2 regions of the Clostridium swellfunianum genome follow, and region 1 is predicted to be linked to the other one. Evidence: riboswitches for the same ligand, from Rfam matches in the RefSeq annotation. Region 1 holds a riboswitch; the other holds the start of a gene.
What was found. Region 1 has a riboswitch for cobalamin ahead of NBE98_RS16695 (YitT family protein). Riboswitches for the same ligand answer to the same signal wherever they lie in the genome.
Positions count from the first base shown of each region.

Region 2: another riboswitch for cobalamin. It lies ahead of NBE98_RS06740 (hypothetical protein); the one in region 1 lies ahead of NBE98_RS16695 (YitT family protein).

Region 1 covers NZ_JAMOFV010000006.1:3,549,216-3,557,324, reverse strand. Annotated here, with positions in the region: gene NBE98_RS16735 (helix-turn-helix transcriptional regulator) at 94-297, opposite strand; gene NBE98_RS16730 (hypothetical protein) at 298-708, opposite strand; gene NBE98_RS16725 (GntR family transcriptional regulator) at 818-1,441, opposite strand; gene NBE98_RS16720 (AAA family ATPase) at 1,579-2,163, opposite strand; gene NBE98_RS16715 (glutathione peroxidase) at 2,262-2,738, opposite strand; gene NBE98_RS16710 (MarR family winged helix-turn-helix transcriptional regulator) at 2,836-3,273, opposite strand; gene NBE98_RS16705 (5' nucleotidase, NT5C type) at 3,443-4,006, opposite strand; gene NBE98_RS16700 (hypothetical protein) at 4,232-4,606, shown strand; gene NBE98_RS16695 (YitT family protein) at 4,744-5,598, opposite strand; cobalamin riboswitch at 5,796-5,976, opposite strand; gene NBE98_RS16690 (DUF2935 domain-containing protein) at 6,385-7,317, opposite strand; gene NBE98_RS16685 (TMEM165/GDT1 family protein) at 7,397-8,109, opposite strand, start outside.
Region 2 covers NZ_JAMOFV010000006.1:1,474,415-1,482,523, forward strand. Annotated here, with positions in the region: gene NBE98_RS06705 (methyl-accepting chemotaxis protein) at 1-938, opposite strand, end outside; gene NBE98_RS06710 (TetR/AcrR family transcriptional regulator) at 977-1,570, opposite strand; gene NBE98_RS06715 (putative bifunctional diguanylate cyclase/phosphodiesterase) at 1,617-2,954, opposite strand; gene NBE98_RS22515 (LytTR family DNA-binding domain-containing protein) at 3,362-3,814, shown strand; gene NBE98_RS06725 (DUF4318 domain-containing protein) at 3,811-4,458, shown strand; gene NBE98_RS06730 (DUF975 family protein) at 4,841-5,599, shown strand; gene NBE98_RS06735 (hypothetical protein) at 5,677-6,180, opposite strand; gene NBE98_RS06740 (hypothetical protein) at 6,182-6,634, opposite strand; cobalamin riboswitch at 6,753-6,929, opposite strand; gene NBE98_RS06745 (methyl-accepting chemotaxis protein) at 7,035-8,109, opposite strand, start outside.

The sequences.
Region 1 (8,109 bases):
TGACTAATTTAAATATTACGATTCTATGAACAAGAGAAAATAAAAGAGCACATTAATTTTTTCAAATTAACATGCTCTGCTAAATATAATTAATTAATCAATAAATTCAAACAGGTTTTCAACTGTTGTATTGAACACCTTTGATATGTCCATTGCTAATTTTAAAGAAGGGTTATATTTTCCGTTTTCTAAATGAACTATTGTTTCTCTTCTAACCCCTACAAGTTTTGCAAGCTCATTTTGACTTATTGATGCTTTTTCTCTATATTCTCTTATCCTTGTTATTAAAATTGACACTTATTTATATATCCCCTTTCTATCATAATATATAAACAATAACAATCTAATAACAGTTGCGATTAGTAATATAAACATTAAATATAACCCTATTGTAACCTTTGAAATTATAAGACTATTATACGGAGATACAAGGAAGATGCTAAAAATACCAACCACAACTATTAAAAAATATACATCTATTCTGTTTACTTTAGACAATATAGAAACTACTAGCTCATCAGTTATTCCACCTAATTTTTTACGATATAAAAATATTACGCACCATATTGCTATCCAAATAAAAACTGGATACATTGAGCTGTTAGAGTTAATTACATTAATATTCTTTAGTAATGCACTAAGAAATAGATATAGCGCTGTTACTACCTCCATAGTAAGCCTTAGTTTAACATTCATTTTCGCATCCATAAAATAAACCTCCCAAGAGTGATATATTTATAACATCCATGTTATAAATATATCACTCTTGGGAGATATTTGCAATAACTCTAAAAAAATATTTTAATCTTAAAACCCTTTATTCTTTTATAAAATTTTTCACTCTTTCGTAGGAGCTTTCCTCGCCTATCATTACATAAATATCACCAGCATTAAAAGCAACATATGGTCCTGGTGACAATATCAAAGTTCCTTCTCTTCTTATACCTATTATAGTCGCTCCTGTATTCTGCCAAAAGTTGGTCTCCGCAACTGTCTTTCCAAGAAGCTTTGATTCTTTAGGTATTTCAATTTCCATAGGAGCAAAAGGATTGGAGTTTTTAAATCTTTCCGAGTAGTCAATAAGCATATCTACATAAGAAGTCAAGCTATCTTCAAGCTTTCTTTTTTCATTCAATATATTCTCCATGTTCTTTTTAATAGAAGTCATTGAATCCTTGCTCTTAAATTTCTCAATAAACTTAAAGGCTCCATCTCTCGATTTTACTGTAATGCCGCTGCCCTGAGCAACTTCTACAATACCTACGTCTTCTAAAATAATAATAGCTCTCCTAATAGTCTCAGGAGATACATTATATTGACCTGCAAGGGTGGACCGTCCATGGATTCTTTCTCCAACAGCAAATTCACCGCTTGCTATCCTACTTGCCACATCTATAGCAATCTGCTGATATATAGGTTTAATAATTGAAACCTCTGACATTAAAACTGCCTCCATTTGTTATTATGTTATTTTTGCATTATTATAGCCTTTTTTTCAATTATAAAGCAATCAAGGCAAAGAAACAACTTTATTTATTCTATAGGGTTGTCTTTAAATCCTCATTAGTTTTACCCGAATTAGTTATATTTTGCTTCACTGTCAGCCCTTTTTATAATTTCATCCACTGTTTCTTGTGGTGACATACTAGATGTGTCCAGCCAAAGCCCTATTCTAGGTGTATTTTCCATGAAACCTTGATATAAGCTTTCAACCGTAAAACCAATGTAACCTTTCTTTCCTCTATTTTTTTCCCGGTGTTCTATGGTTCTTATACTAGGACTTAACACGATAACATAAACTGGGTAGTTCTTTAGAAGTTCCACAAAATACATTAGCTTATCCCCTAAATAGTTGTCCTGAACAACAACTGTAAAGCCGCTATCATAATATTCCTTTGCAGCTTTTGCAGCGATACGATACCTTAAATCAAGCTGGTTTAAGGCCTCTTCACTTGGACTTTCACACATTTCTTCTCTGCCGCTTACAATCATCTTCCTAAAAGTATCTCCATGGATATGAACACTCTTTTCTAGTTTTTTTGATAAAGCTTCAGCAACAGTTGATTTGCCTGATGCCATTACACCTGTAATAACATATATTCCCTTTTGCATAATAATCAATCCCTTCTTTTGCCTTAAGCATTCATTGTAATTATATCTCAATTACATTTCGTATCAAGACTTAGATATAAGATTTTAACTATGAAAATAAAAAAGCACCTTTCTGGCAGAAATAGTGCTAATTCATTGCTAATATGGTCCTATGCCAAGCATTTTTCTATATCCTTTTTAATCTTTGACGGTACCACTGTAGGTGCATATCTTTTTATCACGTTTCCATCAGAGTCAATTAAGAACTTAGTGAAGTTCCACTTTATTTCCTTGCTTATAAAGCCTTTTGCCTCACCTTTCAGGTATTTATATAAAGGGTGTGCCTCACTTCCGTTTACATCTATCTTTTCAAACATTGTGAAGGTGACTCCATAATTCAACTGGCAAAATTGCTGTATGTCTTCATTGCTTCCTGAATCCTGATTTGCAAATTGATTGCATGGGAAACCGAGTATCTCAAGACCCTTGTCTTTATATTCCTCGTATAGGGCTTCTAATTCCTTAAATTGTGGGGTTAGTCCGCATTTGCTTGCAGTGTTAACAACCAAGACTGCCTTCCCCTTGTAGGCATCCATTTTTACCTCTTCACCATAAATATCATTTGCTGAAAAATCATAAAATTTCATTGTTCATTCTCCTTTAAAATTACTTTCATTTATATAAATTTAATTTAACTCAATCAATCTTGTTAAAATATAAAGTCAAATCTAAATAGAATTTGACTTACTTATCCTCCATAGTGCTCAATAGCTCATCCAACTGCTTTTTAAGCATTAAAAGCTTCTGTTCACTGCCCTTGAAATTGCAGTATACTGCATCCGGAACCTCCAGTATCTCGTCTCTTAAAAGCTTGCCTCTTTCAGTCAGCTCCACAGTAACAACTCTATCATCATCTTTGTTTCTATACTTAACAATAAGGTCCATAGACTCAAGCTTTTTAAGAAGCGGGGTAAGTGTTCCTGAATCTAAGTGCAGCCTTTGACCTAACTGCTTAAAATTAATCTTTTCTTCCTCCCACATAACAAGCATTGCAATGTACTGGGTATAGGTTAAATTGTACTTGCTTAGTATGGGTTGGTACAGCTTAATGACTTCCCTTGACAGCGCATATAGAGGAAAACATATTTGGTTGTTCAATTTAATCTTATCGTACTTATCCATGCTTATCCTTTCTATATAATAATATAAAATTTAATTGTATTCAACTGAATTTATTATACACTTCTCATGCTTTGATGTCAACACAGATAATTTATAAAGACAAAGAAACAAAGGGACGGTTAATTCTTATGAGTAGCCATCCCGTGATTATTGGAATATTATATAAAAATTATAGCAATAGCTTTTCAACTTCTCTCCAGTCAATGCATCGTTGTCCCGTCCAGCTCTTGTTCCAGGAATATTCCTTGCCGAAACAAATTTTAACTTCAGCATTGCTGCTTAAAAGGCTGTCTATATGGTCATCAATAAATATGGAGTTTTTCATATCTACACTGCTCTTGTCCATCTTCATTCCATTAGCCCCCACAGCGCTTGAGATTAATATAACATTTTTAATAAAAGGCAGATTATTTTTAATCCACTTAGCTTTATTAGATATATTGTCCAAGTTTCCTAGAGAACATATTACAAGCTCGTGGCTGCTTGCCAATCTTTCAAGCACTTCCTTTGCATTAGGCATTAAATCCGTGTTTTTTAATAGCTCTTCTTTAGCAAAGATAGTCTCTGTATGATCAATCAAAGGACACTGATCCTTAAAGTCATATCTGTTTACGCTGTTATAATCAGCCTCCTTAAAGCCTTCATGTTCCTTATAATAAGAATTATACACCTTGCAGTATGCTTGAACTGTGTCTGCAATAGTACAATCAAAATCTAAAAAAATCTTTTTCATTTGTTTTCCCCTTAACTTTTGGTTTTTTACTTATCTATTATAAACATTCTATATTTTTAATGCTAGGTCTTACAATTACTATCCATCAAAAGCCTATTAAAATGAATAAAATCTTACCTTCAATAGATATGATTCTTCATTAAAATAGAATTCAGACCTTAAAAATAAGCTTTTAGTGCATATATATATATTACTTACAAAAATATTAATCAAGGAGATGATACTGTGACAAAACTTAAAAACACTGAAGATCTTGACCTGTATGAAGAAGAGGATAACGGCTTTACTGAAGGAGATGTAAAAACAGGAATTCCTATTATGACCTTCAGCTTTGCACCAGACCCTGCTCAAGTACCACAGCCTGCCCAAGCCTCCTTTGGCAGAATGTCTTTTAACCCTTCACAAAGGGGCTCAACACCTGCAGTTGACGGAGAGGAATTCACCCACAGCAGAACCTATAAGCTTAGACCGTCAACCGTTAGAAAGCTCAATGAATTGAAAGCAGCGCACAGCGATGTGAACGCGTACCTTAATACAATAGTAGATGAGGCCATTACTTACTACTACGAGCACAATTTCTCTCGCAGGACGAAAAGTTAACTTCAAAGATTGTTAACTTTTTATATTGTTAAAAATTTAAATTGTTAACTTTTTTCCCTGCGAGGGCAAGGGGCATTTTTTTTAAACAGAAACTATGCAAGCTAAACAAATCTGTTTTGTTTGTTTATGTGGTTTGATTATAATACAGGTTTTAAGAATCCACTGCCCCTTATCTCTTCAGCCTCAGAAACAGAAATAATCGACATAGGATCTATGTTTTCAATCAGCTTTCTTATAACGTTCAATTCCTTGTTTGTCATCAAACTGTATATTACTTTTTTCTGTTCTCCTGTATATGCTCCTTCCCCGTAAAGATAGGTAGTACCTCTTCCCGTTTCCTCCATTATCATACCAGAAATCTCTTTTTCCTTTTGTGTAATTATCATTACAATTTTCTTCTGATCAAAGCCCTCCATAATCCTGTCAATTACCAGTGACTTAATAAACATTGAAAGAATTGTATATAAGGTTAATTCAATGCTTGTAACAAACACGCCGAAAAGCACAATTGCTGAATTAAGAACAAAATATAGAGTAGACATCTTTACTGCCTTCTTATTTTTGATTATAACTGCAATTATATCAGTTCCACCTTGAGAAGCTCTGTTTTTAAAGATTAAACCCATACCAACTCCACTAAGCACTGCTCCAAACAAAGTGGAAATAAATAAATCTTTTACAGTAATGAATCTACTTAAATCTCTGGTCAGCACGAGAAAGCAGGACATAGAAAACATGCCTATCATGCTGAAGATTACAAAATCCTTGTCTATCTTTTTAAGCCCCACTATAAAGATAGGTATATTCAGTATAAAAACCCAATAACCTGAAGGTATTTGTGTTGCATATTGAGCTAAGAGTGAAAGGCCTGCAATTCCTCCACTTAACAATTTATGAGGTGCAATAAATATATTAATAGCTAATGCATATATTAGGCTTCCCAAACTTACCACTGCTGCTCTTTTAATAATTTTTTTTGCTTCAACCATCATGTGAAAACTCTCCTTCTACTATTATTTTAATTATGAGTAGACTGTATCTTCCTATGCTGTGAAGGGTTTATAGTATTTATTTTTTGAAAAATAAAAAAGGCTCTATGAAAAGCCTTTTACAGTATCAAAACTATAGCAAATATAGGACAAAAGCACATTCTCGTCCACTGATACCGCAAATTCCTTCCCTCCGAAAGCTTGCTGTTAAGTCTTAGGCAGGTCTCCTGACTCTAGCTTCATCCTCATCTTTCCTTCCCAACCTTTCAGTCAGTGGCAAACAAGATTTGTAGGCTATCACAGTAGCGGGGGCTGTTGCGGCTTAGACCACATTCCCTTTTAATTTCCTATAATAAGAAAACCTATGACTTTATATTTAATTTCTACTCTTACACTAATATTATATTAAAGCTGCTTGCTTTTCAAATTCTAAAACCTCTCTAAAAAGTCATTCAGCTTGTTTATATGCAGGATTTCTTTCATTTGTTATGTTATTCTCATAAAGCAACTTTCCACAGTACTTTCTGTAAAACTTGTGGACAGCGACAGTAGCAAAGTCGCCTAAACAAAAAACTCATGCAGAAGGTTGAAAATCTGCAGGAGCTTTTTGTTTTTGCAAAATCTATGTCTAAATTAATTGCAGCTTTTTTAAAAATCATCTCCAAAACTGCATATATAATATTTGAGAGCTTAAAACATTAAAAGGAGATGATACGCATTAACTATCACGAAATATTGTCTTAAAAAACAAGGATACCGTAAAATCGGTATCCTTGTTTCTTATAAAGCTTATTCTATTTTCCCTTTTTTAAAATCCTTCAACATTCTTATATAATGATTTGCTTCTCTAACTACATGATCACCCAATAGCGGAAATGCAATGGACTTAATTTTGCACTGAATTAGCCCTTCAGTCCCCTGTCTCTTAAAGTCTCGAATATCTACAGTATTCTTAAGGCTTCTATCCGTTACCTGAGGAAGCAAGCCCATATCTTGAGACAAGTTTCTAGCCTCCTGAGTGAGCTCATCGAATCTTTTTCCAAAGTCATTGGCTGTATCAAACAGTTTCTCCTCTGTTGGATCTAAAAGCCCTCTTATAAATTTTGAGTGTTCAGCCATTATCCTATTCCAGAAGGTTTCTTGGTAAGCAGCTTCTCTTGCTATATCAAACTCTTCTTTTCTTTGCAGCATTGCAAGCATTCTTAGGTAAAATTTGGCTTCTCTTAAAATATGATCTAAAAGCAATGGATAATTTGTAGTAAACATTCTGCAGGCTAGTACGTTCTGAAGTATATTGCTCTTAAAGCCTGCTATCTGCTGTGCAGCTCTTATAGCCCTATTGTTTAAGTCCTCCACCATCCTAACTGTATTCATGGTTATCTTCGCTGGACTGCTGCTTGAAAGTGCTGCTTCCATTCTTGTTATGTTTTGGTCGATTCTAATATTGGTATAAAATTGAGTTTCTCTCTCTGCATCTAAAGTCAAGTCCGTTACCAATTCACCAGAGTTTGCTACTTCAGGGCTGATTATCCCCTCAGACATCCTAATAGTTTCTACAAGAAGACTGCTGAAAATGTTCTTTAACAATTCTGCTTGTTCAATGAATCTTTCATCTCTTGTAGTGAAAGCTGCCTCTAAAAATATAGAGTGCTCTTTAGCTATTCTCATAAAGAATAGGTTTAATTCCAAGGATTGTCTTACAAATTCCCTGTTTGATAACATCCCAAACCCCTTATATTTTAATTACCCTACCATATTATGATTGACAGCATTATTTTATTACTGCTCTGATCAAAATATCCTAATTTATACTTTCACTAGTTTTGTTATTTGCATCATCTGCAGAAACTTCCTGCCCGGATAGTGCTATATCACATACCTGGCCATAGTAAGCAAACTTTACTCCAAAAAGGTAAATAAGCACTGCCATAACTGCTAAGAATAAAACAATATAAACTGGTTCTAAATATAATGCTGGCAAGGCATTATATAGAGTTAAGGTTCCAAAGAACATAAATATTATTCCAGCTACCCATTTTATGTATATTTCAGGTATATGTCTGCACATCCATGCGCCGCCTACAACTCCTATACCGTCTGCTACAAGCATTCCAGCTGTTGTTCCAAGAAGTATTAGAAGAGGTTTAGAGTTTTCTGCAGCTATACTTACAGTCATAAGCTGGGTTTTATCTCCCATTTCAGCTATAAAGAAAGCAATAGCTACTGTTACGATAGGACCAAACCTTACTTTTTTTTCCTCATCATCATCTAGTTTGTCCCCACGAATTGTCCACAAGCCAAAGGCTAAAAACGAAACTGCTGCAACTGTTTTTACTATGTTCATAGGGATAACAGCTCCTAAGTAAGCCCCTACAGCAACTGCCACTGCGTGATTTAAAACAGTTGCAATTAAAACTCCCATCATTACATGCTTTACCTTGTATTTACTGGCCATAGCCATTGCTAATAACTGAGTTTTGTCTCCCATTTCTGCAACTACAACTAATAATAATG
Region 2 (8,109 bases), 2.1 Mb from region 1:
TGCTCATTAAAATCGTTAAGCATCATGTTTGTATCAATAATCTCGTTTGCTTGTCCGCTTGTCCCATGTGCCACATCTTGAATTGTTTTTGAAACATTTTCTGCTCCTAGTGACATTTCCTTAGATACTGCACTTAGCCCTTTAGACTTATCCTCAAGAGCTGAAGCTTGGTTTTTTATAAGTTCTATCATGCCTCTGATATTTTCTATTGTCTTATTTAAAGCCTTTTTCATTTGAGCAAATTCATTTTTTTCATCTATAACTACAGAAACAGATAAGTCTCCAGAAGCTACAGTATTTAAATTTGCAATAGCTGCTCGAATGGCTCTCATAACAGTTGCAGTTACTATGTATCCAAGTAATAATATTGCAGCTATTATGATGACAGTGATATAAAATACCATTCTGATTTTTGATTGATACACCTTATCACTGCTGGAATTTTTATCTGCTGCCAACTTTTCATTATACTCCCTTAATTCAACAATATTGTTCTCAATTTTGTCTCCTAACATAGCAAGTTCGTCACTTAATTGTTGTTGAGATTTATCTTTGTCCCATGAAGCAATATACTTATTTATGTCTTCATTAATTTCTGCGACTTTATTTTTCTCATATTCATCTAGCTTTGTTGCTTCATATTCCCTTAATTTACCTACTGCTTTTTCATAGTGTTCTTTGATTTCCTGCTCGTATTTAGCGTCGTTTTGCAGCATTGCTTTTTCTGCATTTAGCCTAACTGCTAAAAAGTCTCCTCTTGCAGCAGCAAGTCTTGAAATACCAATCAAATTATTCTGGTACATATCAGTCATATTTTTATTTACGGTATAAATTCCTGATAATCCAAGAAAATTAGTTAATGCAACAGATATAAGTGAAAAAACTCCTAGGAAAATTATTATTGTCTTGATCTTAAAATTCTTCATAAACTTAAACACTAATTATCACTCCCTATATACTGACTTTAAAATTTCTACTATGCTTTTATGCTATCCCAATATACCCGCCATACTTTATCAACTTCTTCTTTACTTGGTATTCTGTTGCTCGTTATCAGTTCGTAAATATATCCATTTAAATTGCGATAAAATGTTCTAGATAAATCATCTGAAGATAAATTTCTAAATAGGCCTTCTTGTATACCCTTTTCAAACAAATTAAACAAATAAATTGATGCTATACCTTTCCACTCTTGAAGCTCAGACTCAATTTTGCTTTGAACACCATATACAGGATAAATTAAGTGCCTATACAAAAATCTTGAATAAAGATTATGCTCTCTAAAAAACTCCATTGAAATGCTAAACAAATTATATATTTGTTCTTCCACATCTCTAGCTCCGTTTTGGCTCAAAGCTTTATCTTTCTTTATCTCATACAATTCTCTAGCCTCTTTGTATAAGATAAAAAATATTTCTTCTTTAGACTTAAAATAAAAATACAAGGTAGAAGATTTTATTCCAACCTCATTTGCAATTTCTCTAGTAGTGGTAGCATAATAACCCTTTTCATTAAACAAGATAAGTGCGGTCAATTTAATTCTAGACAGTGTATCAACCTCTGTATTCAAAATTCAATTTCTCCCTTCAAACTTAATCTAGCTACTTTGAAAGCTCTCATCTAACTCCTTCTAAGCCTAAAGCAAATTCGCAGCCTAAGTATATGCTCTCAATCGCTTTTGCAGGCAAAGGCTTACTATAATAGTATCCCTGAATTGCATTGCAACCCATGCGTTCTAATAAATCTACCTGCTCCTTGCTTTCAACTCCTTCAGCTATAACATTAAGCTTAAGCTTTTTACCAAGCATAATTATTCCACTTACTAGTTCTCTTGAGGTACTATCAAAAACTATATCGTCCAGGAAACTTTTATCAATTTTAATAGTATCTATAGGCAACCGTTTTAAATAACTTAAGGAGGAATATCCAGTTCCAAAATCATCTAAGGCAATTTTTATGCCTGAGCTTTGTGTAAGCTGAAGTATTTCAGCAATAGACTCATATGATGATACCATCATACTTTCAGTAACTTCTATTTCAACTAAATTGGGTGGTATATCAAATTCCCTTAATATGCTCTTTAAATTATCTAAAAATCTATAGCCTTGGATTTGCTTTTGCGATACATTTATAGCTACCGTATAATAATAACCTTTAATAATCCACTCTTTGATTTGCCGACATACCGTCCGAATAATCCAATCGCCAAGCTCAATGATAATTCCTGTCTCTTCTGAAATTGGTATAAACTCTGAAGGTGGTACATTTCCCAACTCTTCATTTTTCCATCTGAGTAATGCCTCAAATTTCAAAACTCTTCCCGATTTTGCTTCTACCTGCGGTTGATAGTAAACTTCTAGCTCATTTTTAGAAGCGGCACTCCTGAGATTATTACAAATCATAATCTTTCTCAAAACCTCTTCCTGTAATTCCTCATAGTAAAAGGCAACTTTATTTACACCATCTTTTTTTGATTTATATAATGCTAAATCAGCCTTTTTCAATACTGTTGTCAAGCTATCAGCATTATTTGAATATATAGCTGCACCTATACTCATATCAATGTATATACTCTTTCCAGATATAAAAAGGGGCTTTTTAAATATACTAAAAACTCCTTCGCAGAAGGAGTTTACTTGGTGCCACACTGATAGACGAGGCAGAAAAACGATAATTCCATCCCCTGTTCCTCTACAAACTATAGAATCAATAGTAACAATACTGTTCAGAAGATATGCTGCATTCTTTAACACCTCTTGTCCAATTTCATATCCATATGTGTTTTTTATTATGCTAAAGTCATATATTTCAATAATTAAAAATGTACCTTCATGATATTTGTTATTTCCATTGCTAGGAAACAACCTTTTAAGATGACTTATATCTGAAAACCTTGTCAATTTATTGTTATGCTGGATTTCCCTACATTGGCTCATTAATTTACATATGTTCATTTATGCAATCCCATCCCTATGATTTACCCCTGCTACCGTATTAATATAAAAAGCCTTCTATAAAAGCATCATAATAATCATCTTTCTATATTTGCAGATATAATTAACCTATCTATCAATTGATAGGTATATTAAAAATTATATTATATAATAAGTGTATTTTCAACCATATATAGCTATTTTTTGTTGTTTTACCCTACTATACGACAATATTTAACACTTTTTTGATTTTTTGTACTGATATATTTGTAAAAAATTAAATTTCCATTATTCTTCTTCATACAAGGAACTACTCTACCTAAGCTTTATTAAGGCTTCCACTTACCAGGAAATTCAGACCACTAACATGCAAATTATAGAAACTTTATGTAATAAAAGGTATTCTATAGTAAAGGAGGGTGGTAAGCGTGAAAGTAGAAATCCACTATGTAAATTCTCTAGAAGAGGAATGTGCAGTTCTTGAGATTTGTGAAAATCATCCTGGAATTATAAAGCTTCAGGAAATAATTCAAAAGGGCACCTATCAGACTCTCACTATTCCTTGTTTTCTTAGAGAACAGATATATTCAATTTCTTGTGAACACATTTTGTACTTTGAAACAATCCAAGATAAGCTGTTCGTGCACACTGGCAGTAAAATGTACGAGGCAAAGAAACGTCTTTATGAACTGGAAGAAATCCTTTCTGAACATTTTGCGCGTATATCTAAGTCGGTAATAATTAACCTTGAACACGTAGAATATTATAGTCCCTTGGCAAATGGTTTGATGAAAGCAACCTTTTATAATGGTGAGGAGACGTATATTTCCAGAAAATATCTCCGCCTTCTCAGAGCAAAGATTGGAGGTAAAAAGTTATGACAATCGAAGATAAAAAGGATATAACAATAAAAGGAGCCATTCTTGGTTTTATATTGTTTGTAAGCATGCTTATTAATTTGTTAATAAGCAAAGACATGGAGCACTTACTAATCGTTGGAACCTATCTTGTTCCAATTATAATTGGTTATGGTCTTCTGGGTATGTTTATACGATGGATGAGATATAGAAGTACCCTAAGAAGAAAAGAATTTTCTCTGTTCTCAGGCCCAGCCATACTTTATTGGGTAGAAATGCTTTGCATAATCTTTATGGTTTCTGCTTATTTTATTCCTCAGGTGATTAGGTATATAGTCCTTACAAATGCTGCAGCACTATTTCTAATTTGGTATCTAGATTATTTATATCTAAAAAACGTTGCTAAAGAATTGAACTCAGGTTTAGGATACTCTAGACGTATCTTAGTTGAAGATCTTCGATCAAGACCCCATTCAGAAGATATGTTTATGGATGAAATTGAAAACTACTGCAAGAAGAATCATCTTTCCTTAGATGTCTTGGAATATGGGCTTCCAGCTAAGATTAAAATGAATAACACTTTATATACAGTGAAATTAGGACAATACTATACTCTGATGGGCACTATCGTATATACCTTGGAATTCCGTAATATTGTATCTAAATAGCATTAGCTAATATAATTTCTTAATGGTTTCAGACTAGCTAAAAAATATCCTATAGATTGTCATAATGAAAAATCGGTCTATAGGGTATTTTTTTAGATAATTTCTTACCTTTCACAAATAACCTATTTCATAAATTCCATATTTACCTTCTTCAAATTCCCTAACCTAGAAATTATGAGAAAAAACAAGCAATTATTCGAAACAACGAGATTGCTCATACATATCAGTTAAAACAAGGCAACAAGTGCAAAAATAGATACTTCATTAACTTGTTATATGGTTTATAATACCCTATAATATTATTACAGTAATCACTTAGCTTCGTTGTTTTAATATCCTATATGGAAGATAATAAAATATATTAATTAAGAGGGGTATGGATATGTGGTCTAGAAAAGAATTAAAAGACAAAGCAAAAGCTGTTTTAGGAGAAATCTATTGGAGTGCTTTTGGAATCAGTATAGTCATTGCGTTGGCAACCGGTAGTGGTTGGAGTAGTAGAAATAACTCTCGCTCTAGAAACTCAGAACAATCTTTGCTTCATAAAATCTACAACGGCGATTTTGTAAATTGGAAGCTTGTAACTATAGTTTTATTTGCTGCTGCATTGTTAATTGCTTTTCGTATCTTCTTCGGATATTTCTTAGAAGTAGGTGGAAGACGATTCTTTATTAAATCTGCTCAACATGTAGATAATAAAAAGTGTTTTAGCTTTGCTTTTAACGAAGATAACTATATGGGAATATTAAAGACAATGCTATTAACAAATATTTTTGTTTTCCTTTGGAGTTTGCTTTTTATCGTGCCAGGTATCATTAAATCCTATTCCTATAGCATGGTACCATATATCCTTGCAGACAACCCAAATATTGGCGCTAGGGAAGCCATTTCTTTAAGTAATAAAATGACTATGGGCCATAAATTTGATATGTTTATATTAGACTTATCATTTTTAGGCTGGTATATATTAGGTGCAATAGCTTTAGGTATCGGTGTTCTGTTTGTAATGCCTTATGAAAATGCTACAGATGCAGAGCTATATTTAGTGTTAAGAAAAAATGCTTTAGAAGCTAACTTATGCGCTCGAGAAGACTTATTGCTTGATCAATCAAATTTATATGAAAATAAAAATATATGGTAAATTAATTTTCACAAAACAAAAAGGCTTCACTAAAAGCCTTTTTTGTTTAAAAAACAATATAACCAATGTTAGACTACTTAAAAATTGGAAAGCTTAGCAGCAGTAAACACTCTCTTCATAGGCTTTAAAAGATATATAGCTGATAAGAATGTTACTAACCCATTCCCTAAAGATACTTGAAAGCCTAATAAAAGTCTAGCAATAAACCCTTTATAATCTAGCCCTGCGCTAAGCATAAAAGGCAGGTCTATTAACGTACCGCACATGAAAGCTAGTATAAATCCTAAACCAGCCATATAATACTCATTTTTAAGTTTATTCTTAAAAAATGAGTATATGAGAACGTACTGAGGAAATACAATTAAATAAGCCAAGCTCCAGGGTGCTATGCCTTCAGTCAGCATAACCAGCAAACAAAATACTATAACTGAAAGCCATGCTTCTTTTCTATCAACATATACTCCATACATCATAATAGTAAAATTAACCCATTCTGCATATAGTATCATGCCACCTATACGATGTATTATATAAAGCATTGTTGCAAGTAACGCTATTCGTGTTAGTTCTCGAGTTTTCATATTATTTTCCTACATTCATGTTGCTTGTAAATACTAAATTTATCTCGTCCTTATCATATAATACGAGTTGATCAGCCCCCGGCGCCTCTCCAACCTTCATTTCCTTATTCTGACTTGGGGATTTGTAGCCATACATCCACCATGGGCCTTTAGCCATATCCTCTGTTTTAACTCCACCTATAGCTTCAATAAATCTTCCATATTTAGAAGTTTGCATATCTACTTTAAGTTCATCCTTGTACTGAATAAGAAAGTCGCTTAGATTAGCAGCATCAGTCTTATACTTTTTATTCTCTACTATAGTCTTCTTATTCACTTCATCTTTAATAGTAATAATAATTGTCTTGTCTCCTTTTTGTCCTCCAGTAAGCTTACCTAAAACTAAATACCCTCCAACAAATATTAAAATTGCAAGTAGGGTTACACCTATTTTGATTTTACTTCCTTTATTCATATTAATAACTCCTTTCAATAAAAAAACTCCTCTATAAGAGGAGTTGTAGTGACTAAAGCTACATTACTATATAAGCAGCACATTTAATACACAAATTCCTCCTTTCCCTCCGAAAGTGAATAATTATAGCTTCAAGGCAGGTCTCCTGGCTTATGGCTTATTCATTTGATACACCTTCCCATAGTTTCCTACAGTGGCATAACGACCAAACATCACCATATACAGTAGCGGGGGCTGCAGCGTTTTACGCATTTCCCTATTAAGTCCAACGGACGCCAAAAAGTTTTATTCAGTTTTATTTTGTCAAATTTATTATACATCCTGAAAAAGGATTTTACAATAAAAATTCACTGCTTTGTTGCACTATAATATTTAGCAATTCGACTTTATATTGTTCATTTTATAACTTAAAATTCTTAGCTAATTCATACAGCTTGTGGGCTAACTCTGCTTGAGTTTGAGCTGTAACTGCTATCTGCTCCATACCTGAGGTTGCTTCACTCACTCCAGATTTAATATTTTCAGAACTTTCACTAGAACTTTGCGCCTCCTGCGCCATCCCTTCGATAGCAGAGCTCACTTGCTCCATTGTTGCATTTATTTCACCTGACATAGAAGCAATATTTTCTGAGATATTTGAGTAGAAGTCCGCATCCATATAATAATCATTACCTATCTCAGCAAATTTAATGATTTGAGGATTTATATCTTCGCTTATGAAATTCAACACTTCAAAGCTGTTATCTTTTAAATCTTGAAAGGCTTCACTAACCTCTTTTATAGTCTTTTGTATTTCAACTACAGCCTCAGAAGATTGCTCTGCAAGTCTTCTAACCTCTTCAGCAACCACAGCAAAGCCTCTGCCCTGCTCACCAGCTCTGGCTGCCTCTATAGCAGCATTTAGAGCAAGCAGGTTAGTCTGACTTGAAATACTTGAAATAGTGTCTGCCATTACTTTTATATTTTCAACCACTTCTGCTCTTTTTAGAGCTTCTCTTATATTAGAATCCTTTAAACTATGAAGGTCTTGAATTCGCTTAATTGATTTACTGCTGTTTTCTTTTATTTCCACAGCCTTATTTTTAATACTCTCTGCCTTTTGACTTCCTTCAAGTGCTTGCTCTGAAAGTACCTGAATACTGGAATTTACCTCTTCTGTACTAGCAGAAACTTCCTCACTTCCTGCACTCGCTTCCTGAGTAGATATAGCTATGGTATAAGTTTCTTTATTAATATCTTCAAGCCTTGCGGTCATCTCTTGAACTGTTGCAGAAAGTTCCTGACTGCCTGAATTTATATCCTTTATAGTGTTGAGAACCTCACCTATAAGCCCTCCTACTTGCTTCTGTGACTCATTAAGGGCTTTGCCTATCTGTCCAAACTCATCTTTTCTAGTTAGTGAAATAGGAGTTGAAAAATCTCCAATTTTCATTCTTTCGGAAAAAGCCTTTATCAAATTAAGAGGTGTAATAATA